Regions from separate parts of the Rhodoferax sp. GW821-FHT07F03 genome, predicted to be linked through region 2. Evidence: predicted binding sites of a transcription regulator. Region 2 holds the regulator's gene; each other region holds the start of a gene.

Region 1 (7,877 bases), on a different contig from region 2:
GCCCTCTACAAGCACGTTAAAACAACGCCGGGCACCCTAGGTGCCCGGCATGGATTCGAAGGCTGCCTGTAGCGGCAACCTCTATTACTTCAGCAAAGCTTTCAGCAGCTTGCCCATTTCGGATGGATTACGTGTCACGGTGAAACCGCACTCTTCCATCACAGCCAGTTTGGCATCCGCCGTGTCGGCGCCACCGGAGATCAGCGCACCTGCATGGCCCATGCGCTTGCCGGGGGGAGCGGTCACGCCAGCGATGAAGCCAACGATAGGCTTCTTCATGTTCAGCTTGCACCAGCGAGCGGCTTCAGCTTCGTCCGGACCACCGATTTCACCGATCATGATGACCGCATCGGTATCTGGATCTTCGTTGAAAGCCTGCATCACGTCGATATGCTTCAGACCGTTGATCGGGTCGCCACCGATGCCGACGGCGCTGGATTGGCCCAGACCGATTTCGGTCAGTTGCGCCACAGCTTCGTAGGTCAGCGTGCCGGAACGGCTGACCACGCCAATCCGACCCTTGCGGTGGATATGGCCGGGCATGATGCCGATCTTGATTTCGTCAGGCGTGATCAGACCGGGGCAGTTGGGGCCCAGCAGCAGAGTCTTCTTACCGCCAGCAGCTTCCTTGGCCTTCATGCGGTTGCGCACTTCCAGCATGTCTTTGACGGGGATGCCTTCGGTAATGCAGATCGCCAGGTCCAGATCGGCTTCGACAGCTTCCCAGATCGCGGCAGCGGCGCCAGCTGGCGGCACGTAGATCACCGACACGGTTGCGCCGGTTTCCGAAGCCGCTTCCTTGACGGAGGCGTAGATTGGGATATTGAAAATCGACTCGCCGGCCTTCTTGGGGTTCACACCCGCGACGAAAGCGTTTTTACCGTTGGCGTATTCCTGGCACTTTTCAGTGTGGAACTGGCCGGTCTTGCCGGTAATACCTTGGGTGATGACTTTGGTGTCTTTGTTGATAAAGATCGACATATTGGTTCCTTAGCGGGCGGTCTTTAACGTGCTTTTACGGCTGCGACAACTTTTTCGGCCGCTTCAGCCATGCTGTCCGCACTGATGATGGGCAGACCGGACTCGGCCAGCATCTTCTTGCCCAGGTCTTCGTTGGTGCCCTTCATGCGCACGACCAGAGGCACAGACAGGTTCACTGCCTTGCAAGCCGTGATCACGCCGGTGGCGATGGTGTCGCACTTCATGATGCCGCCGAAGATGTTGACCATGATGGCCTCAACCTTCTTGTTCTTCAGCATGATCTTGAAGGCTTCGGTGACCTTCTCGGGAGTGGCACCGCCGCCCACGTCCAGGAAGTTGGCAGGCTCAGCGCCGTACAGCTTGATGGTGTCCATGGTGGCCATGGCCAGGCCGGCGCCGTTCACCAGGCAACCAATGTTGCCGTCCAGGCTGATGTAGGCCAGGTCGAACTTGGAGGCTTCCACTTCGGCAGCGTCTTCTTCGTCCAGATCGCGGTAGGCGACGATTTCTGGGTGGCGGAACAGCGCATTTGGGTCGAAATTGAACTTGGCGTCCAGGGCCATCAGGTTGCCCTTGGAGTCGCAGTTCAACGGGTTGATTTCCACCAAGGACGCATCGGTGTCCATGTAGCACTTGTAGATCTTGGCGAAGATGTCTACAGCTTGGTCAATGGACACGCCGGTCAAGCCGATGGCTGCAGCCACCTTCTTGCTCTGCTCGGGGGTAATGCCGGTCAGCGGGTCGATCATCTCGGTGACGATTTTCTCGGGCGTGGAATGCGCCACTTCCTCGATGTCCATACCGCCTTCGCTGGAAGCGATCAGGGCCACCTTCTGCGTGGCGCGGTCGGTCACCAGGGACACATACAGTTCGTTCTTAATGTCGGCGCCGTCTTCGATGTACAGACGGCGAACTTTCTGGCCTTCAGGACCGGTCTGGTGCGTCTTCAGCTGCATGCCCAGGATTTCACCGGCCAGCTTCTTCACGTCGTCAATGGTCTTGGCAACCTTGACGCCGCCGCCCTTGCCACGTCCGCCAGCGTGGATCTGTGCCTTGACAACCCACACTGGGCCGCCGAGTTTTTGGGCGGCTTCCACCGCTTCTTGCACCGTGAATGCCGGAATGCCCTTCGGCACTGGCACACCAAAATTACGCAAGATTTCCTTGCCTTGGTATTCGTGAATCTTCATGAGGGCTCTCTCAGGAATGGATGGGGTTCTGCCCGTCTGTCTTGTATAAGACTTGCGAGCTGCGTTCTGTCAGCCCGCGAATGTATCATGCTGCAACGCACAACACCTTACAGCATAGGCTCACCATGTCCAAAGTCTTCATCGATGGCGAAGCCGGTACCACCGGTCTGCAAATCCGCGAACGCCTGCAATCCATGCCGCAGATTGAGCTGGTCAGCATCGCCCCCGAGCTGCGCAAAGACCCCGCAGCCAAGCGCGCGCTGATGGCCACGGTGGACCTGGTCATCCTCTGCCTGCACGACGATGCCGCCATTGAGTCGGTGGCCATGATCGACAGCCTGCCCGGCAAGAAACCCAAGATCATTGACGCTTCTACGGCCCACCGTACGGCGCCGGGCTGGGTCTTCGGCTTTCCCGAACTGGTAGCTGGGCAGCAAGAAGCCGTGGCACAGGCTGACCGCGTGGGCAACCCCGGCTGCTACGCCACCGGCGCGATTGCGCTGATACGCCCGCTGGTGGATGCCGGCCTGCTGGACCCCGACGCCGCGCTGGCACTGCCCTCGGTCAGCGGCTACTCGGGTGGCGGACGCAGCATGATCGAAGCCTATGAAAAGGGCGAAGCGCCGCTGTTTGAAATCTACGCGCTGGGCCTGCAGCACAAGCATCTGCCGGAAATCATGTGCTACACCGGCCTGACACGCCGGCCGATTTTTGTGCCGTCCGTGGGCAACTTCGCCCAGGGCATGCTGGTGCAGCTGCCGCTGCATCTGGACCTGCTGCCCGGTAAGCCCACCGGCCAAGACCTGCACAATGCATTGGCCAAGCACTACGCGGGCAGCGAATGGGTTACGGTTGAAGCCCCGGGCGACAGCGGCAAGCTGGACGCACTGGCGCTGGTCGATACCAACAAGATGGAGCTGCGCGTGTTCGCCAACGAAACCCACCGCCACGCGGTGCTGATCGCCCGGCTGGACAACCTGGGCAAGGGCGCCAGCGGTGCCGCAGTGCAAAACCTGAAGCTGATGCTGGGCCTGTAAAGCCCAGTTACTACACTTTTTATAGCTTCCAGCGCAGGTGGTATCTGCGCCAGCGGCCTAAAAAGCTTGTAAACCTATTCTCAGCAATCGTCGTCGCTGCCGGCCACCACGCGCCGCACGGCGTCCGATGAAAAGCCCCGCGCCAGCAAAAAGCGCTGCTGCTTGGCGCGTGCCGCAGCGTCCACCGGCGGGCTGCCGAACTTCTTGCGCCAGACTTCGCGGGCACGCTCCAGCTCCGTGGCTTGCAATCCGGCTACTGCATCCAGCACGGCAGACGGGTCCAGGCCCTTGCTTTGCAACTCCTGGCGAATGCGCGAGGCACCCAACTTGCCGGCGCGCCGGTACAGCACCGAATCCAACACGCGCTGTTCGTTGATGAAGCCCTTGGCCTGCAGCTCGTCCAGCGCCTGGGCCAGCTCGCCCGGGGTTTCTTCAAACGCCACGAGCTTGCGCTCCAGCTCTACCCGCGAATACTCGCGGCCGCTGAGCAGGCGCAGGGCACGGCCCTTGAGGCTGATGGGTGCGGTGGCCGATGGAAACGCCATGTGCTATCTCTTTAATAGCTGCCAGCGCAGGTACTAGCTGCGCTGGCAGGCACTTTATGCCTCAGCCTTGGCCTTCTTGCCTTCTTTCACTTCCTTGGCTTCTTCCACCACAGGGACCAGAGGAATGCCCAGGGACTCGCGCACCTTGTTCTCAATTTCGATCGACAGGCCGGGGTTCTCGCGCAGGAATTCGCGGGCGTTGTCGCGGCCCTGGCCGATTTTTTCGCCGTTGTAGGCATACCAGGCACCGGACTTTTCGATGATCTTGGCTTCCACGCCCATGTCGATGATTTCGCCATGGCGGCTGATGCCTTCGCCGAACAGGATATCGAACTCGGCCGTCTTGAACGGGGGCGCAACCTTGTTCTTCACCACCTTGACCTTGGTTTCGTTGCCGATGGAGTCGTCGCCCTTCTTGATGGTGCCGGTGCGGCGGATGTCCAGGCGCACCGAGGCGTAGAACTTCAGCGCATTGCCGCCGGTGGTGGTTTCGGGCGAGCCGAACATCACGCCGATCTTCATGCGGATCTGGTTGATGAAGATGACCATGCAGTTGGCCTTCTTGATGGTGGCGGTCAGCTTGCGCAGCGCCTGGCTCATCAAGCGGGCTTGCAGGCCGGGCAGGCTGTCGCCCATTTCGCCTTCCAGCTCGGCCTTGGGGGTCAGCGCCGCCACCGAGTCCACCACGATCAGGTCGATGGCACCGGAGCGCACCAGCGAATCAACGATTTCCAGGGCCTGTTCGCCGGTGTCGGGCTGGCTGATCAGCATTTCCTGCAGGTTCACGCCCAGGTTTTGCGCGTATTGGGTGTCGAGTGCGTGCTCGGCATCGACGAAGGCGCAGGTGCCGCCCAGCTTTTGCATCTCGGCAATCACCTGCAGGGTCAGCGTGGTTTTACCGCTGGACTCTGGGCCGTAGATTTCGATGACCCGGCCACGTGGCAGACCGCCGACGCCCAACGCCACGTCCAGGCCCAGCGAGCCGGTGGAAACCACCTGGATGTCCTCGATCACCTCGCCCTCGCCCAGGCGCATGATGGTGCCCTTGCCGAACTGCTTTTCAATCTGCGCCAGAGCGGCTTGCAGGGCTTTGGCTTTTTCAGCCAGGGCAGCGGGGGTGGGGGCGACAGCGGGAGCGCGAGCAGCGGTGGGGTTCATGGCGGTGTCTTTCAAAATCAAGGGTCACGAAGTGGTGGGCCTGCATGGCCTGCTATTAACAACAGGCTGGATGCTTGAACAGTAGTTTAAAGCGCCGTTTTAAACCTGCAAAGCATATTTTTAGTCAGTTTGCCTTACCATTAATCCATGGCTTCCATCACGACAGACCAGGCTTGGCGGGAAACCCATTTGGGGCGGCGGCTGGACGCTGCCCTGCGTCAGTTCGACGCGCGCGTGCTGGAGCTGATGGCGCGCAATATCGAGGTACCGCTGGCCCTGGGCAACCTGGCGGCGCGCGCGCAAGTGGGCGCCGCCCACATCCACATCACACGGCACCTGCCGCTGCAGGGCGCACGGCTGACCGAACTGGCCGCGCAGGCCGGCATAAGCAAACAGGCCATGGGCGACCTGGTGGACCAATGCGCCGCCTGGGGCATGGTGGCGCGCGAACCCGACCCGCTGGACGCCCGCGCCCGCCGGGTGGTGTTCACCGCCACCGGCCTGGCCTGGCTGCAGGCCTATCGCGACGCCGTGGCCCAGACAGAGGACGAATTCCGCGCTGCTGTCGGCCAGGACGTAGCGACGGTGGTCTCGCTGGGCCTAGAAGCCTACGCGGCCTAGAATTGGTCGAAGAAAACCTATAAAGGGGACACGTATGCGCATTCTCATTGCGGAAGACGACCAGGTATTGGCCGACGGCCTGTTGCGGGCGCTGCGGGCCTCAGGCGCGGCGGTGGACCATGTGTCCAGCGGCAGCGAAGCCGACGCTGCTCTGCTGACCAACCGCGAGTTCGACCTGCTGATACTAGACCTGGGCCTGCCCAAAATGCATGGGCTGGAGGTGCTGAAAAAGCTGCGCGCCCGCGGCTCCTCGCTGCCGGTGCTGATACTGACCGCTGCCGACAGCGTGGAAGAACGCGTCAAAGGCCTGGACTACGGCGCCGACGACTACATGGCCAAACCGTTTTCGCTACAGGAGCTGGAAGCCCGGGTGCGCGCCCTGGCGCGTCGCGGCGCAGGCGGCGCCAGCAGCAGCATCCAGCACGGCCCGCTGGTGTACGACCACGCAGGGCGTATGGCCACCATCGACGGCAAGCTGGTCGAGCTATCGGCCCGCGAACTGGGCCTGCTGGAGGTGCTGCTGCAGCGCGCCGGGCGGCTGGTCAGCAAGGAGCAGCTGATCGAGCGCCTGTGCGAATGGGGCGAAGAGGTCAGCGTCAACGCCATCGAGGTCTACATCTACCGGCTGCGCAAGAAGATCGAAAAAGGCCCGATCCGCATCGCCACCGTGCGCGGGCTGGGCTACTGCCTGGAAAAGATTACGCCGTAATGTGTGCCTTGAATGTTACATAGCACATTACTATTGAAACATAAGCACCCAAAGACAAAACCTACAGAAAATTTTATAATTGCGACCATGCACATGACCACCCAAGCTTTGATCCTCTAAAGACCTTCCGATTTTTCGGAGGGCTTATGCGCCTTGCCGGAACCCACACAACCCCGGCAATTTGCGCGGGGTTTTTTGTTTTCTGGACCCGTGTTTTTTAAGAAAGTTTCTATGCGTACCTTTGACAAGCTGATCGCCGCAATTCATCCGCACCAGTGGATGGTGGGCTTGCGCTCGTCCATTGGTGCCATCGCATCTGCGCAAGACATAAACCGCTAGCTGCGGGATTTTTTCAAGGTTGAGAAACAACCGTTGAAACCCCTGGCCAGCACCGTGCAGGCCAGGGGTTTTGTCTTTAAGGAACATAGTATGAACACGCGACAACTTCGCAATATCGGCATCATCGCCCACGTCGACGCTGGCAAGACCACCGTCAGCGAGCGGGTGCTGTTCACCACCGGCGAAATCCACCGGACCGGTGAGGTACACGACGGCAACACCACCATGGACTACGACCCGCAGGAGCGGGCGCGCGGCATCACCATCAACAGCGCCGCCACCACCGTGGCCTGGCGCGGCCACCAGATCAACCTGATCGACACGCCCGGCCACATCGACTTCAACATCGAAGTCAGCCGTTCGCTGCGCGTGCTCGACGGCGCGGTCGTGGTGTTTGACGGCGTAGCCGGCGTAGAGCCGCAAACCGAGACCAACTGGCGCCTGGCCGACCAATACCATGTGCCGCGCATTGCGCTGGTCAACAAGCTAGACCGCACCGGCGCGGATTTCGCGCGCGTGGTAGCGATGATGGCCGAGCGCCTGGGCGTCAAGCCCCTGGTGCTGCAGCTGCCCATAGGCACGGAAGCCGAGTTCAGCGACGTAGTCGATCTGCTGACCCAACAAGCCCTGACCTGGCCGCCCAATGCCCAAGGCAAACCGACGCTGGAACGCAGTGCCGTGCCCGCCTATATGCAGGCCGCCGTGGAGTCCGCGCGCCGCACCCTGATAGAGACCGCCGTGGAGCAAAACGACGCGCTGCTGACCGCCTATCTGAACGGTGAAGACATCTCGGAAGCGCAGCTGCGCGCCTGTATCCGCCAAGGCACACTGGCCGGCGCCTTTGTGCCCGTGCTGGGCGGCGCCGCGCTGAAGAACAAAGGCGTCGAGCCGCTGCTGGATGCGGTGGTGGACTACCTGCCCGCGCCCGAAGACCGCAACACCGACCTGCCACCCGGCGACGGCTTTGCTGCGCTGGTGTTCAAGGTGGTGCACGACGAACACGGCACGCTGAGCTATCTGCGCGTTTACCGTGGCGAAGCCCATGCGGGCAGCCAGGTACTGAACGCCAATACCGGCCAGCGCGAACGTCTGTCGCGCGTAGTGCAAATGCACGCGGACCGGCGTGAGGAGCTGGCACTGGCGCAAGCCGGTGACATCGTGGCCGTGGCAGGGCTCAAGGCCAGTAAGACCGGCCACACGCTGAGCGACCCCGCACAGCCCCTGGTGCTGGAGGAAATCCATGCGCCCGAACCTGTCATTTCGATGGCGGTGGAGCCGCACTCGCGCGACGAGCAAA
Region 2 (7,877 bases):
ACTGGCGCAAAACTCGCTGCTGGGCGAAGTGCTGGCCAGCGGTATGCGCGTACTGCACACCCACCCACGCTGCAGCGATGAAGACATCCGCACAGCTATGGAAAGCTCTGGCCGCTCGGTCGCCCACAAGCTGGAGAAATACCTCAGCGCCCTGGCCACCATCGCTTCGGCAGCGCCGCTGCTGGGCCTGCTGGGCACGGTAATCGGCATGATCGACATCTTTGGTTCGCAAACCGGCGGCGGCAGCTCGGGCGGCAACCCGGCCCAGCTGGCGCACGGCATCTCGGTGGCGCTGTACAACACGGCATTCGGCCTGATGGTGGCGATCCCCTCGCTGATCTTCTGGCGCTATTTCCGCGCCCGCGTGGACGAGTACCTGCTGGCGCTGGAAATGGCCGCCGACCAGTTTGCCCGCCACCTGAGCTCGGTACGCAAGCGGAGCTGACAGGCTATGAACTTCCGCCACCGCCACCGGGAAGAGCCCGAAATCAACCTGATCCCGTTCATCGACGTTCTGCTGGTGGTGCTGATCTTCTTGATGCTGTCCACCACCTACAGCAAATTCACCGAGCTGCAGGTCAAGCTGCCGGTAGCCAATGCCGATGCGCAGCGCGACTACCCCAAGGAAATCATCGTCGCCGTCAGCAGCGACGGGCGTTACGCGGTGAACAAGAGCGCAGTGGAAGGCCGCAGCATCGACGTGATCTCGCAAGCCCTGGCCAATGCGGCCCGGGGCGGCAAAGACATGGTGGTCATCATCAGCGCCGATGCCAGCGCCACCCACCAGTCGGTCATCACCGTGATGGAGGCCGCGCGCCGCGCAGGCCTGAACCAGATCACGTTTGCCACCCAATCCACGCCCAAATAAGCCCATGGCCGAGGGCATGGAGGGCTGGCTGCTGCGCACCTGGCGCACGCGCGGGCCCCTGGCCTGGCTGCTCTGGCCGCTGTCACTGCTGTATGGCCTGCTGCACGCCTTGCGCAAGCTGCTGTACCGCACGGGCTGGCTTACCTCCGGCAGCCTGCAGGTACCGGTCGTCGTGGTCGGCAACGTGGTCGCTGGCGGCTCGGGCAAAACCCCGGTGGTAATGGCCCTGGCCCAGCATTGGACAGCGCGTGGCATTGCGGTCGGCGTGGTGTCCCGTGGCTATGGTCGCAACATCCAGGACGGCCAGGACTGCCGCGAGGTGCACGCCGACAGCCTGCCCAGCGAAGTGGGCGACGAGCCCGCCCTGGTGCGCCGCAGCTGCCAGGTGCCGGTGTTCGTGGCGCGCAAACGCCTGGATGCGGCCCAGGCCCTGCTGGCGGCCTATCCACACACCCAGTTGATACTCTGCGACGACGGCCTGCAGCATTACGCGCTGCGGCGCGATCTGGAAATCTGCATTTTTGACGACCGGGGCGTGGGCAATGGCTTTCTGCTGCCTGCGGGCCCGCTGCGCGAACCCTGGCCGCGCCCCGTGGACCTGGTACTGCACACCGGCCAGCACCCGGCATTCGCCGGCTTTCGGGCGCAACGCCGGCTGGCCGACTATGCGCTGCAGGCCGACGGCACGCGGCGCCCGCTGTCCAGCCTGCAGGCCACGCCCCTGCACGCCGTGGCAGCCATCGCCCAGCCAGACCATTTTTTCACCATGCTGCGGGCGGCCGGCCTGCAGCTCGCACAGACCCAGGCCTTGCCGGATCACTACAATTTTGATAGCTGGCGGCGCACGAATTACCTGCGCGAGACCGTGATTTGCACAGAGAAAGATGCCGTCAAGCTATGGCGGCACCAGCCGGATGCATGGGCCGTCCCCCTCGTGCTGGAGCTGGACGCCGGCTTTCTGGCCGCGCTCGACCAGCGCGTCGATCCCTGGCTATCATCGCCCCCTGGCCGCATTTCTGCGGCAACCTAATACCGACTGAGATTTCCCCATGGATAGCAAACTTCTGGAGCTGCTCGTCTGCCCCGTCACCAAGGGCCCGCTGCAATACGACCGCGAAAAGCAAGAGCTGGTCTCGCGCAGCGCCCGCCTGGCCTACCCGGTGCGCGACGGCATTCCTATCCTGCTGGAAAACGAAGCCCGCACCCTGAGCGACGAGGAGCTGGGCCTGTGAGCTTCACCGTATTGATCCCGGCCCGCATGGCCTCCACCCGCCTGCCCAACAAGCCCCTGGCGGCTCTGGGCGACGCACCCATGGTGGTGCGGGTTGCCCAGCGCGCCATGCAGTCCCAGGCCCAACGCACCGTGGTGGCCTGCGACAGCCCGGCCATCCTGGCCGCCTGCCAGGCCCATGGCGTGGAAGCCATCCTGACCCGCGACGACCACCCTTCCGGCAGCGACCGCCTGGCCGAAGCCTGCGAGCTGCTCGGCCTGGCTGACGACGCCATCGTGGTCAATGTGCAGGGCGACGAGCCGCTGATCGACCCGGCCCTGATCAACGAAGTCGGCGCCTTGTTGCAGCAACGCCCGCAGGCCAGCATGGGCACTGCCGCCCACGCCATCGCCAGCCTGGCCGACTTCTGCAACCCGAATGTAGTCAAGGTGGTGCTGGACGCCCAGCAGCACGCGCTGTACTTCAGCCGCGCACCCATCGCCTGGTGGCGCGACGGCACCACGGCAGAGCGCAGCTTCACAGCCCTGCCCGACCCGGCGCCGCTGCGCCACATCGGCATCTACGCCTACCGGGTCGGCTTCTTGCGGTTGTTTCCGACCCTGCCGCAGGCGCCGATCGAGGTCACTGAAGCCCTGGAACAGCTGCGCGCCATGTGGCACGGCCACCGTATTGCGGTCCATGTCACGGCCCATGCGCCCGGCGCAGGCGTGGACACGCCTGACGACCTGGAACGCGTAAGCAAACTGTACTGAAGCCTCTGGTATCCTCCAGCGCAATGAAGCGTTGCGGCCAACTCGTGTGGCCAGCAACGCCACGTGGTTTTAAATACTCCGAGGAACTTCCATGAGACTAATTTTGTTGGGTGCACCCGGTGCCGGCAAAGGCACGCAAGCAACTTTTATCTGCCAAAAATACGGCATCCCACAAATCTCTACCGGTGACATGCTGCGCGCTGCCGTCAAGGCAGGCACCCCCTTGGGCCAGCAAGCCGATGCAGTCATGAAGTCCGGCGGACTGGTCAGCGACGACCTCATCATCAACCTGGTGAAAGAACGCCTGACGCAGCCCGATTGCGCCAACGGCTGCCTGTTCGACGGCTTCCCCCGCACCCTGCCCCAGGCAGACGCCATGAAGGCCGCTGGCGTGAAGCTGGACTACGTGCTGGAAATCGATGTGCCGTTCGACGCCATCATCGAACGCATGAGCGGTCGCCGCTCGCACCCCGCATCAGGTCGCACCTACCACGTCAAGTTCAACCCGCCCAAGGTCGAAGGCCTGGACGACGTCACCGGCGAACCACTGATCCAGCGCGATGACGACAAGGAAGAAACCGTGCGCAAGCGCCTGGAGGTGTACAGCGCCCAAACGCGCCCGCTAGTGGACTACTACTCCAGCTGGGCCCGCAACGAACCCAGCCTGGCCCCCAAGTACCGCGCCATCAGCGGCACCGGCAGCGTGGACGAAATCACCGCACGGGCTTTTGCCGCATTGGCCAGTTAAGCCCTGATACAGCTTTGTTAAAGGCCGCCAGGCATGCCTGGCGGCCTTTTTTCATGCAGCGGCCAGCAGCGCCAGCATCAGCGCAATACGCGCCTTCACTGGCGACAGACCTTGCGCGTCGGCAATGGCATCGGCCGACGTGGCCAACACCCGGCCAAACACGCAGCGCGTGGCGCGCAGTACCGCCACACCCGCCGCCATGGCCCGCAGCAGGGCCGCTTGCAGATCCACATGCAAAGTACCGTTACCGGTACCAGCCACCACGACGCCGGAAACCCCCTGGGCCACCAGAGCATCCACCACCATGCCGCCGGCACCGGCATAGTTCAAGACGATTTCCACGCGCGGCCAATCCCCAGCAGCCGACTCCGTCAACACTCTATTTTTGATAGCTACTTGCGCAGATTCCGCCTGCGCTACAGGCCTGTTTTTCATATGGAATTCAGGTACCGTAGGCCAAGGCCGCAACAGGCGTACCCGCCCCTCTTCCACCAGACCGACCAGGCCCGCTTCGCCAGACGAAAACGCATCCACCTTGTAGCTGTGCACCTTCTGCACATCCAGCGCGCTGTGGATGTTGCCGGCGCACACGGCCACTACCCCCTGGGCTCCCGGCGTTGACGCCACCACGACGGCATCCAGCAGGTTCTGCGGCCCATCTGGCACCAGTGCTGTGGACGGGCGCATGGCGCAGGTCAGCACCACCGGCTTGGTGGGCTGCAGCACAGCCTGCAGGAAATACGCCGTCTCTTCCAGCGTATCGGTACCGTGGGTGATGATGATGCCAGCCACGTCGGCTTGCTCCAGCCAGTAGGCGCAGCGCCGTGCCAGCTGCTGCCACAGGACAAAGCCCATGTCCTTGCTGTCCACCTGCGCAACCTGTTCGGCCACGAACTCCACACCTGTACCCTGAAAGGCCGCCACCGGCCCCAGCAATTGCTCCACACCCACCTCGCCAGCGGTGTAGCCAATGTTGTCACCGGCGCTGGTAGCACGTCCGGCAATCGTACCGCCGGTGCCCAACACCACGATCTTGGCAGGGCTGGAGCCCGCCGCATTTGTATTTACCGCCATGGCTTGCAAACTTTCAAAAACTGGTTAAAAATACAGCTACTGGATATTAAAACAGCCATCTAAACCGCTATCCACACCGCCACGTACCGGAGTCACCCATGGATCTGCCCACGTTTTCCGCCAAACTCACCGCCCGCCAGCAGCAGATTCTGGACCTGATCCAGTCCGCCATCGCCCGCACCGGCGCCCCCCCCACCCGGGCCGAAATCGCCAGCACCCTGGGCTTCAAGTCGGCCAACGCCGCTGAAGAACATTTGCAGGCCCTGGCCCGCAAAGGCGCCATCGAATTGGTCAGCGGCACCTCGCGCGGCATCCGCCTCAAGACCGACACCCTGCGCTCCATCAATGAATCACGCTTCCAGCACACGCTCAGCCAGTTGGCCCTGCCCCTGATTGGCCGTGTTGCTGCCGGCTCCCCGATTTTGGCGCAGGAACACATCGACCAAACCTACCATGTGGAAAGCAGCATGTTCCGCTACAAGCCCGATTACCTGCTCAAGGTGCGCGGCATGTCTATGCGCGACATCGGCATCCTGGACGGTGACCTGCTCGCCGTCCAGTCGGCCAACGACGCCAAAAACGGCCAAATCGTCGTCGCCCGCATTGGCGATGAAGTCACCGTCAAGCGCTTCCGCCGCAACCAGGAACTGATTGAGCTGCTGCCCGAAAACCCCGACTACTCCACCATCGTGGTCGCGCCGGGTGAAAACTTCGCCATCGAAGGCCTGGCCGTGGGGCTGATACGCAATACCTTGCTGAACTGATACAGCCACATAGTCTGCTGAGTTGGCCCCGTGCCGCGCGCCAACCTGTTCCGTGTCCATCGCCAAACAAGCTGAGGGAGTTTCATATGGGAATCGCATCGTTTTCGTCTATTGACCTGCTGGGTTCTTTCCAGGGCTTGGTCGGCTGGCTCATTGCAGGCAGCAGCTCCCGGCGTATGCCGCGCGCCGGGGTGACATCACGCACCAATGTCTGCGCCCCTTACACCGCCACGGGCGCCTTGCGTCCTGCCGCCTACCCACAAGCCACACCACAGCGGCCGCTGCGCGTACTCCGCGTCATGGACGCGCAGCCGTCCGGTGTGGGCCGCATGCGCATCTCGGGCCGCATGGCCGATGTTTGCGCCGAGCTGGACCGCTTGGCCGCCCTGGAAGCGGCCCCTCGGGCGAACGCCTTGCTGCAGTAAAACCTCTGTATTTGGGGCCTCACCGGCCCGGCGCAGGCAGACAGCAAATGCTGGGTGGTCTTTGCGCCAAGGCACAATGCGGGGATGAACATCGTGATCCTCGACGACTACCAAGATGCGGTGCGCAAACTCGATTGCGCCACCAAGCTGGAACCCTATGCAGCCAAGGTCTACACCAACACCGTCAAAGGCTTGGGCCAGCTCTCCGTCCGGCTCAAAGACGCTGACATCATTGTGTTGATCCGCGAGCGCACGCAACTCAACCGCCAGCTGATCGAAAAGCTCCCCCGCCTGAAGATGATTGCCCAAACCGGGCGTATCGGCGCCCACGTGGATATAGCCGCCTGTACCGAACGCGGCATTGCTGTGGCCGAAGGCGTGGGCTCACCCACGGCGCCGGCCGAGTTGACCTGGGCGCTGATCATGGCTGCCACCCGCCGTCTGCCGCACTACATCAGCAACCTGAAGCATGGCGTCTGGCAGCAGTCGGGCCTGAAAACCGCCTCTATGCCACCTAATTTCGGCATGGGCACCCTGCTCAAGGGCAAGACCATGGGTATCTGGGGCTATGGCCGCATAGGCCAGATCGTCACCGGGTACGCACGCGCATTTGGCATGCGGGTTCTGGTCTGGGGTCGTGACACCTCGCGTGCACGGGCGCTGACCGATGGCGTGGAGGTAACGTCAAGTAAAGACGACCTGTTCATGCAATCAGACGTGCTGTCCCTGCACCTGCGTTTGAACGACGAAACCCGGGGCATCGTCACACTGGAAGACCTATCCCACATGAAGCCCACATCCCTGCTGGTAAATACCTCGCGCGCCGAACTGATCGAGCCCGACGCCCTGCTGGCCGGCCTGAACCGGGGCCACCCCGGCATGGCCGCCGTGGACGTATTTGAAAGCGAGCCGATTCTGCAAGGCCACGCGCTGCTGCGGCTGGAGAACTGCATCTGCACACCACATATCGGCTATGTGGAACAAAACAGCTACGAGATGTACTTCAATGCCGCGTTTGACAATGTGCTGAATTTCATCAAGGGCACGCCGACCAATATCGTCAACCCCGGGGCTTTGCAAGTGCGCCGCTAAGTCACAGCTTGCCAATCCATCAAAAAAGGCCTGCCGCTATTTGATTCATAGCGTCAGGCCTTTTTATATGCAAGAGCACTGCAACTCTTGCCTGCGAACCGATGGACTTACTTGTTCTTCGGCGCAATCTTGGCTTCTACCTGTGGATCAAAAAGATCAAACTCCAGTAAATGGCTGTTTGGTGCAGGAGTGGGTGCCGACGAAGGCGGTGGCACCGTGGGAGCGGGCTCGTCGTCAACTTCAAAGTCCAAGCTGGGCGGTACCGACTCTCGGGGTTCCTGCGTATCGGGGGCAACCGGCCGTTGCTCCATGGCCGCAAGTTCGGAATTGGAGAAATCCAGATCCAGGTCAAGATCCAGATCCACCGGGGTTTTCTCGACCGCAGCTTCTTCCACATCGTCCGGCACATCGTCCAGGGTCGCCACAGCCGACTCCGGCATCAACAACATGGGTTGGGTAAACGTGGTTTCACGCGGCCCAGCCTCCTCACCCATGGCCGAGGATTTCAGGCCTGACTCCAGCGGCTGGCGCCCGCTGATACGGCCACCACGCTCCGAAGAAACACCGTCCACCGCCGCCAGCGGTGCCACGCCCCTGCGAACCACGCTCTTGGCCATGGCATACAATAACAGCAACTCGCGGTAGGCCGCGAGATCGAAAGGCTTGATGGGAGCCGCAGCCGGGTCGCGAAACAGGCAGGACTCAATGAAATCCAAAACCTTGGGGCTTTCCCAAAGGGTTTCGATGCTGCTCAGGACTGCAGGGTAGGCCTCCAACGTGCGCCCCTCGTCCGCGTAGGATTCGAAAGCCGGTACATGGCCGTTGAAAATGCGGTTGAATGCATCACGCTGGTGGTTGAACTCGCTCTTGCGGCCCAGGGCGTGGAATATCTTCAGCAGCTCCAAGTAGGCCAGTGGGTTGA
Region 3 (7,877 bases), on a different contig from region 2:
GCTGAAGTCGGGCTGGATGGTTGGGCAGTCCATGCGGATGATTTCGTTCTTTACCTTCACCAGCATCTTCTTGAAGGGCTGGGTGGTCGACCAGCTTTCCTTGGGCGCCAGGTCGGCAAAGCGCGGGTCTTGCTGCAGGCGGGCCACAAAGGCACGCACGGCGGCCTCGGGCGCAGCCAGGAACAGGTTGATGCCTTCGCCGGCCAGCAAGATGGTGCCCTTGAGCTGCAGCTCCAGGGCCCAGGCGTGCAGTTGCTCACGCAAGGCTGCCGCGTCTGGCAGGGGGACGAATTTGTAGGAGGAGATGTTCAGGATGGAGTTCACCCAGCGATTTTAAGAGCCTGCTTTCAGGCCTGGCCCGCGACCTAAAATGGTCGGATGTTTGTCCATCTCCGCCTCCATACCGAATTTTCCGTCGTTGACGGCACCAACCGCATCGACGAAGTCGTCAAAGCCGCCGCCAAGGACCAGCAACCCGCGCTGGCGATTACCGACCTGAGCAACCTGTTCGGCGCGCTCAAGTTCTACAAGGAAGGCAGGGGCAAGGGCGTCAAACCCATCATCGGGGCCGAGATATTCCTGGAAGGCCAGGGTCTGGACCTGACGGCGCTGAGCCGCGTGATCGTGCTGGTGCAGAACAAGCAGGGCTACCTGAACCTGTCCGAGCTGCTGGCGCGGGGCTTTACCCAGAATATTGTGAAGAACCAGGCGGTGATCAAGCTGGCCTGGCTGCAGGAGTTGAACGAGGGGCTGATCTGCCTCTCGGGCGCGCAAGCCGGCCCGGTGGGCCAGGCCCTGGTGCAGGGCGATACCGCGCGGGCCGAAGAGGCAGCGCTACAGTTTGCCGCGCTGTTCCCCCAGCGCTTTTACCTGGAGCTGCAACGCGCCGGCCGGCCGGACGACGAGGCCCAGGTGGTGGGCGCGGTGCAACTGGCGGCGCGCCTGCAGCTGCCGGTGGTGGCGACCCACCCGGTGCAGTTCGGCGAGGTGGATGACTACGACGCCCACGAGGCCCGGGTATGCATTTCCGAAGGCGAGATTCTGGGCAACCAGCGCCGGGTGCGCCGCTTCACCCGCGAGCAGTATTTCAAGACCACGGAGCAAATGCTGGCCCTGTTTGCCGACCTGCCTTCTGCCGTGGCCAACACGCTGCAGATCGCCAAGCGCTGCAACCTGAGCCTGGTGCTGGGCAAGCCGCAGCTGCCGGACTTCCCCACGCCCCTGGTGGATGGCGTGCGCATGACACCCGAGGACTATTTCCGCTACGCATCGCACGAGGGGTTGAAAGAGCGCCTGCTGCACTTGTACCCTGATGAGGCCAAGCGCGAGGCCGAGCGCCCGCGCTATGTGGAGCGGCTGGAATTCGAGCTCACCACCATTTTGAAGATGGGCTTCCCGGGCTACTTCCTGATCGTGGGCGACTTCATCAACTGGGCCAAGAACAACGGCTGCCCCGTGGGGCCGGGCCGGGGCTCTGGTGCCGGTTCGCTGGTGGCCTATGCGCTGAAGATTACCGACCTGGACCCGCTGCAGTACAAGCTGCTGTTCGAACGTTTCCTGAACCCGGAGCGGGTGTCCATGCCTGACTTCGACATCGACTTCTGCCAGAGCAACCGCGATCGCGTGATCGATTACGTGAAGGAAAAATACGGCAAGAACGCCGTGAGCCAGATCGCCACCTTCGGAACCCTGGCCGCCAAGGCGGCCATCCGCGACGTGGGCCGTGTCATGGACATGAGCTACAACTTCTGTGATGGCATCTCCAAGCTGGTGCCGGGCAAGCCCGGTATGTCGTACACGCTGGCCTATCCGCCCGAACCCAAGAAGGACGGCGACAAGAACAACTACGCGCTGGAGCTGGAGCCCCTGCTGTACGAGCGCGTGCGTACCGAAGAGGACGTGAAGACCGTCATCGAAATGGCGCAAAAGCTGGAGGGTATGACCCGCAACATCGGCATGCACGCCGGGGGCGTGCTGATTGCCCCGGGCAAGCTCACCGACTTCTGCCCGCTGTACCAGCAGCCCGGCAGCGAGTCGGCCGTGAGCCAGTACGACAAGGACGACGTGGAGGCCATCGGCCTGGTGAAGTTCGACTTCTTGGGCCTGGCCACGCTGACCATCCTGGAGATCGCCAAGGAGTTCATCATCCTGCGCCACCCGGGCCAGGAGAACTTCGCCTTCGAGAACATCCCGCTGGACGACAAGCCCACCTACAAGCTGTTCTCCGACGGCAAGACCGAAGCCGTGTTCCAGTTTGAAAGTCGCGGCATGCAGGGCATGTTGAAAGACGCCAAGCCCAGCCGACTGGAAGACTTGATTGCGCTGAACGCGCTGTACCGTCCAGGGCCTATGGACCTGATCCCCAGCTTCGTGGCGCGTAAGCACGGCCGCGAGGAAGTGGAGTACCCGCACCCGGCGGTGGCCGAGATGTTGAGCGAGACCTACGGCATCATGGTCTACCAGGAGCAGGTGATGCAGACTGCGCAGATCCTGGGCGGCTACTCGCTTGGCGGCGCGGACATGTTGCGCCGCGCCATGGGTAAGAAGAAGGCCGAGGAAATGGCCGAGCACCGTGAGAAGTTCCGCGCCGGTGCCCTGGCCACCCACAACATCCCAGAGGCCAAGGCCGACGAAATCTTCGACTTGATGGAGAAGTTCGCGGGCTATGGTTTCAACAAGTCGCATGCTGCTGCCTACTCGCTGCTGGCGTACCACACGGGTTGGCTGAAGGTGCATTACCGCGCCGAATTCTTCTGCGCCAACTTGACGGTGGAAATGGACGACACCGACAAGCTCAAGCTGCTGTTTGAGGACGCGGTGAAGATGGGCCTGAGCTTCGAGCCGCCCAACATCAACCTGGGCCGCTACCGCTTCGAGCCGGTGACCGACAAGCTGATCCGCTACGGCCTGGGCGCCGTGAAGGGCTCGGGCCAGCAGGCGATTGAGGCCATCGTGGCGGCACGCGAAGCCGGTGGGCCGTTCAAGAGCCTGTTCGACTTCTGCGTGCGGGTGGACAAGTCCAAGCTGAACAAACGCACGGTGGAAGCACTCATCAAGGCCGGCGCCTTTGACGCTATCGAGATCAACCGCGCGGCGCTGATCGCCTCCATCGACCGCGCCTTTGCCTTTGCGGCGGCCACGCTGGCGAATGCCGACCAGGGCGGCCTGTTCGACATGCTCGAAGACGACAGCCACGGCTCCAGCACGCAGGAGCCGGACCTTGTCGAAACCCCGATGTGGGGTATCAAGGAGCGGCTGACGCTGGAGAAAACGGCAGTGGGCTTCTACCTGTCGGGCCATCTGTTCGATGAGGTGCGCAAGGAGGTGCGCCGCTTCGCCAAGCGCGAGATTGCCGATGCAGTGGACAGCCGCGACATCGTCATGCTGGCCGGCATCATCAGTGACCTGCGCGTTATCAACGGCCAGCGCGGCAAGCTGGGCCTGTTCCGGCTGGACGACGGCTCCGCAATGATCGACGCCCGCGTCAGCGATGCATTGATGCAGGCCAACAAAGACCTGTTCAAGGACGACGAACTCATCATCGCCATGGGCAAGGTGCAAACCGACCGCTTCGGCGGCGGTGGCCTGCAGATGAGCATTACCGAAGCCTGGAGCCTGGCCACCGCGCGTTGCCGCTACGCTAAGTTCCTGCGTCTGCAGCTGCCACCGAACGCCACCGGCTCCGGCCTGGACATTGCCAAGCTGGTGAAGGATTTCCCGCCGGTACGTGAAACCACCGAACAGGGCGACGTGGTGCATGGCCTGCCGGTGCGCCTGTCGGTACAGCGCCAAACCCCGCAGGGCGTGGCCGTGGCCGACCTGTTGCTGGGCGACAAGGCCCGTTTCTTCCCCACCGATGCGGCACTGGCCCAATGCCTGGCGCAGGCGGCGCAGGCCGTGGTGGCCTATGAGGAATAGGGCGTCTGGTGCAGTTTGCTATTAAATGAATAGCTTCTGCCGCAGGTATTGCCTGCGCTAGCGGCTGTTTCTATCTATAGCCGCATGCACCGCATCGGCCACGCTCCAGAAGCAGACGGTGCTGGCGCTAGGGCCGGGCCCGCGTAGCAGCAACTCGCGCACGCTTTCTTTCACCCGGGCCAGCAGCAGGCGGTGGCCTGTGCGCAGGGCCCAGCTGTGGAACTCTGCCAGGGTCTCCACGGCGGTGCTGTCCAGGTCGGTGCTTTCCTCCAGGCTGAGCACGATGGTCAGCGGCGCCGCCTGGGCTTCGGCCAGCCGGCGCACCTCGGCCAGGATCTGCTCGGCGTTGGCAAAGAACAGCGGTGCCTCCGGGCGCACCACCAGTACGCCAGGGTGCAGCCGGGCTTCCGGGTGGCGGGCCGCATCGATGAAGTCATGCGTGCCCGGCAGCTCGCCCAGCACGCTGACCCGCGTTTGTGAAAAGCGCCGCACGGCCGCCACGATGGACAGCAGCACGGCCAGCAGCATGCCTTGTAGCACCCCCAGGGCGATGACGGCCAGCACGGCGCAAATGGCCAGTACCTCGTCCCGCCCCAGGCGCCACAGGGTCAGCAAGGGGCGCGGGTTGAGCGCATGCGTCAGGGCCGACACAACCACCGCGGCCAGCACTGGCTGCGGCAGCAGGGCCAGCCAGGGGCCAGCCAGCAGCACCAGCACAAAAATGACCAGGGCGGCCAGCAGACCGGCGGACTTGCCTTGCGCTCCAGCATCCTCGTTGGCCGCGCTGGCAGAGAATCCGGCGCCCACCGGCAAGCCCTGGAAGATGCCCGACGCCAGATTGGCCGCGCCCAGGGCCGCCAGCTCGCGGTTGGGTTCCACCACGTCGTTGTGCTTGAGCGCCAGCGTACGTATGGAGCCCCAGGACTCGGCGTACAGAATTACCACCAGCGGGACCGCCAGCTCGGCCACACGCAGCCAGGCGTTGTGGTCCAACGTCGGCCATGCCAGATGGATGTGGCCCATGTCAATGGTGCCCACCAGGGGCACGCCGTGCGCTGGCAGGTCCAGCAGCGCAGCGGCCGCCATGCCCAGCAGCATCACAGCCAACGCGGCGGGAAACAGGGCAATGCGTTTCAGCAGCCGCAGGCAGACATAGGCGCCGCAGCCCAGGCCCAGCGTCCAGGGGTTCCAGGCCGGTAGGTCCCGCAGCAGCTGCCACAGAATCTGGGGGGCGCTTGTGCCATGCGCGGCCACGCCCGCGATATGCGGCAGCTGTTTGATGACGATGGTCACGGCCAGGCCAAAGGCAAAGCCGCGCAGCACCGGCCGCGAGATGAAGGCCGCCAGATGGCCTATGCGGGCGGCCGCACTCAGTGCAAACAATGCGCCTACCAGCAGCACCATGGCCGATGACAGCATCAGCGCGCTGGCGGTGTTGAAGCCCGCGGCCACCAGCGTGGCAACCGCGGCGGCCAGGATGGTGGCAGACGAAGAAGTGGGCGACACGATGGCATACCGGCTACCGCCCAGGGCGGCATAGGCCAGCAGCCCGGCCACGCTGGACACAATGGCGTGCTGCGGCGCCACACCGGCAATGCCCGCGTAGGCAATGGCTTCGGGGATCAGCAAGCCGGCCACGGACAGACCGGCGACCGCATTGCGCAGTGGGCTGCCGGGTAGGGGAGGGATGGCTGGTTCCTGCGGGCCCATGGAGTGTGTCTTTCTGTGTGCGGAGCGCCATTACACACCAGCAGCACACCTGGGCCTGAGAGGCTTCCACAAGCTGCCAGTCTATTCAAAATACTGTATATTTAAACAGTTAACTGAGAAAACACCCCATGCCCGGCAACACCGTTCCCTTTCTCGACACCGTCTGGCGCGCCAGCGAGTTGAGCCTGGGCGCCACGGCCACCGTGTCCAGCGGCCATGCGCTGCTGGATGCCGCCTTGCCCGGCAGCGGCTGGCCCTGCGGCAGCCTGACGGAAATCCTGCAGGCCCAGCACGGCGTGCACGAATGGCGCCTGCTGCTGCCGGCCCTGCGGGCGGTGGTCGGCACGGTGGTGCTGGTGGGCAGCCCGCTGCTGCCGAATATGCCGGCGCTGGCCTGCCAGGGCCTGGCCATGGATGCGCTGCTGCGCATCGACGCCGAGCGCGCGGCAGACCAGCTGTGGGCCACCGAGCAGGCGCTGCGCTGCCGCGATGTAGGCGCTGTGCTGGTCTGGCTGGCCCATGCACGCTCCGACCAGCTGCGCCGCCTGCACATGGCCGCGCAAAGCGCCAACCAGGCGCAGGCACCGCTGGTGTTCGCGTTCCGCCCGCTGCTGGCGCAAGACGCGTCTTCGCCCGCGCCGCTGCGTATCCGCATGGGCAGTGCGCCCGGGCACCGGCTGGAGATCAGCGTCCTGAAGCGCCGTGGCCCGACGCTGGACCGCCCCTTGCTGTTGCTGCCGGCGCTACCGCCGGCGCTGGTGAAGCCGGCACGGGTGCCGGCGCCTTTTTTCGCCCCGCTCCATGCTGTGGATCGCCCTCGCACCCCTTCCACCACCGCTTGAGGCGAAAGCCGAAGCGGAGGCGGCGCCGGACCCGATCGCGGACACCGGCGCGCTGCTGCAGGCCCTGGCCTGGGCGATGCTGCAGTTCAGCCCGCGCGTCTGTCTGGTGGAGCAGGCGGTACTGCTGGAGGTAGAAGCCAGCCTGCGCCTGTTCCACGGCAAGCGCGATCTGGTGCGGGCGGTGCAGCAGCAGGCTGCGCTGTGGCAACACTGCCATCTGGCGGTGGCGCCTACTGCGTTGGGCGCATTGGCATTGCTGAAGCAGCACAGTGGCCCGCTGGCGGGCTGCAAACCGCAGACCTTGCAGAGCACGCTGGACAGCTTGCCGCTGCATTGCCTGGCGGCGCTGGCCCGCCATCTGCCGACCCTGCAGCGCCTGGGCTGCCGCAGCCTGGGCCAGGTGCGGGCGTTGCCGCGCGCGGGCGTGTCGCGGCGTTTTGGTGCCGGCGTGCTGGATGCACTGGACCGGGCGTACGGGTTGAAGCCGGAAATCTACCCCTGGGTGGCGCTACCCGAGCAGTTCCGCCTGCGGCTGGAGTTCAGCGGCCGCATCGAGGTGGCGCAGGGCATGTTGTTTGGCGTGCAGCGCCTGCTGCTGCAGCTGAAAGCCTGGCTGCAGGCGCGGCAAAGCGGCGCTATCGGTGTGCGTCTGCACTGGGAGCACGATATGCAGCGCCGTAGCGAGGCGGCGGCCGGGTCTATGGAAGTCCGCACCGCCGAGGCCACGCGCGATACATCCCACCTGGCCAAGTTGCTGGCAGAGCATTTGGCCCACACCCCGCTGGCCGCACCGGTGGTGGCCATCACGCTGGAGGCGCTGGGTGTGGAGCGGCTGCAGGTCGGCAGCCAGAGCCTGCTGCCGGGGGACCAGGTGCGCGGTGAGTCGCTGCAGCAGTTCATCGAGCGTGTTGCCGCCCGGCTCGGGCCGCAGCAGGTGCTGCGTGCCCAGGCCGTGGCCGACCACCGGCCGCAGCACATGCAGACCTGGGCCGCGGCCAGCACTGCGGCGGCCGGCAAGCCAATCACGCCGGACCCGGCCCAGGCCTCGCACCCGCCCTGGATACTGCGCAGCCCGCTGCCGCTGGGCATGGACGGCCACCGGCCGGTGTACCAGGGCCCGCTAACCCTGCTGGCCGGGCCGGAGCGTATTGAGTCCGGCTGGTGGGATGGGCAGGGGGACGGGCACGGGGGCGACCTGACCTTGCGCGACTATTTCATCGCCCACAGCGCGACATCGGGCCTGCTCTGGGTATACCGCGAACGTCTGCGCGGTGCGATGGGCTGGTATCTGCACGGTGTGTATGGATAGCCGCGCCACCTCCAACACCACGGCCTTGCCGGGTTATGCCGAGCTGCACTGCCTGAGCAACTTCAGTTTCCAGCGCGGGGCCTCGCACCCGCAGGAGT

What was found. The regulator LexA, encoded in region 2, represses DNA repair genes until DNA is damaged. The targets are predictions, from matches to a motif close to ACTGTATNNNNATACAGT.
Region 1: the regulator LexA is predicted to act here: its motif matches at 4,977-4,994, upstream of recA (recombinase RecA).
Region 3: the regulator LexA is predicted to act here: its motif matches at 5,721-5,738, upstream of imuA (translesion DNA synthesis-associated protein ImuA).

The regions. Positions count from the first base shown of each region.
Region 1 is NZ_JBWKQM010000007.1:202,751-210,627, forward strand. It holds gene sucD (succinate--CoA ligase subunit alpha) at 85-981, opposite strand; gene sucC (ADP-forming succinate--CoA ligase subunit beta) at 1,005-2,171, opposite strand; gene argC (N-acetyl-gamma-glutamyl-phosphate reductase) at 2,297-3,208, shown strand; gene recX (recombination regulator RecX) at 3,289-3,753, opposite strand; gene recA (recombinase RecA) at 3,808-4,911, opposite strand; gene AC07R0_RS12585 (MarR family winged helix-turn-helix transcriptional regulator) at 5,059-5,532, shown strand; gene AC07R0_RS12590 (response regulator) at 5,567-6,241, shown strand; gene fusA (elongation factor G) at 6,671-7,877, shown strand, end outside.
Region 2 is NZ_JBWKQM010000019.1:36,421-44,297, reverse strand. It holds gene AC07R0_RS24040 (MotA/TolQ/ExbB proton channel family protein) at 1-445, shown strand, start outside; gene AC07R0_RS24035 (ExbD/TolR family protein) at 452-868, shown strand; gene lpxK (tetraacyldisaccharide 4'-kinase) at 873-1,898, shown strand; gene AC07R0_RS24025 (Trm112 family protein) at 1,918-2,100, shown strand; gene kdsB (3-deoxy-manno-octulosonate cytidylyltransferase) at 2,097-2,852, shown strand; gene adk (adenylate kinase) at 2,944-3,600, shown strand; gene AC07R0_RS24010 (asparaginase) at 3,652-4,674, opposite strand; gene lexA (transcriptional repressor LexA) at 4,773-5,438, shown strand; gene AC07R0_RS24000 (hypothetical protein) at 5,525-5,863, shown strand; gene AC07R0_RS23995 (D-2-hydroxyacid dehydrogenase family protein) at 5,948-6,955, shown strand; gene AC07R0_RS23990 (tetratricopeptide repeat protein) at 7,063-7,877, opposite strand, start outside.
Region 3 is NZ_JBWKQM010000005.1:211,524-219,400, forward strand. It holds gene AC07R0_RS09160 (sulfurtransferase) at 1-324, opposite strand, end outside; gene dnaE (DNA polymerase III subunit alpha) at 379-3,918, shown strand; gene AC07R0_RS09170 (SulP family inorganic anion transporter) at 3,976-5,628, opposite strand; gene imuA (translesion DNA synthesis-associated protein ImuA) at 5,757-6,470, shown strand; gene AC07R0_RS09180 (Y-family DNA polymerase) at 6,430-7,779, shown strand; gene AC07R0_RS09185 (error-prone DNA polymerase) at 7,772-7,877, shown strand, end outside.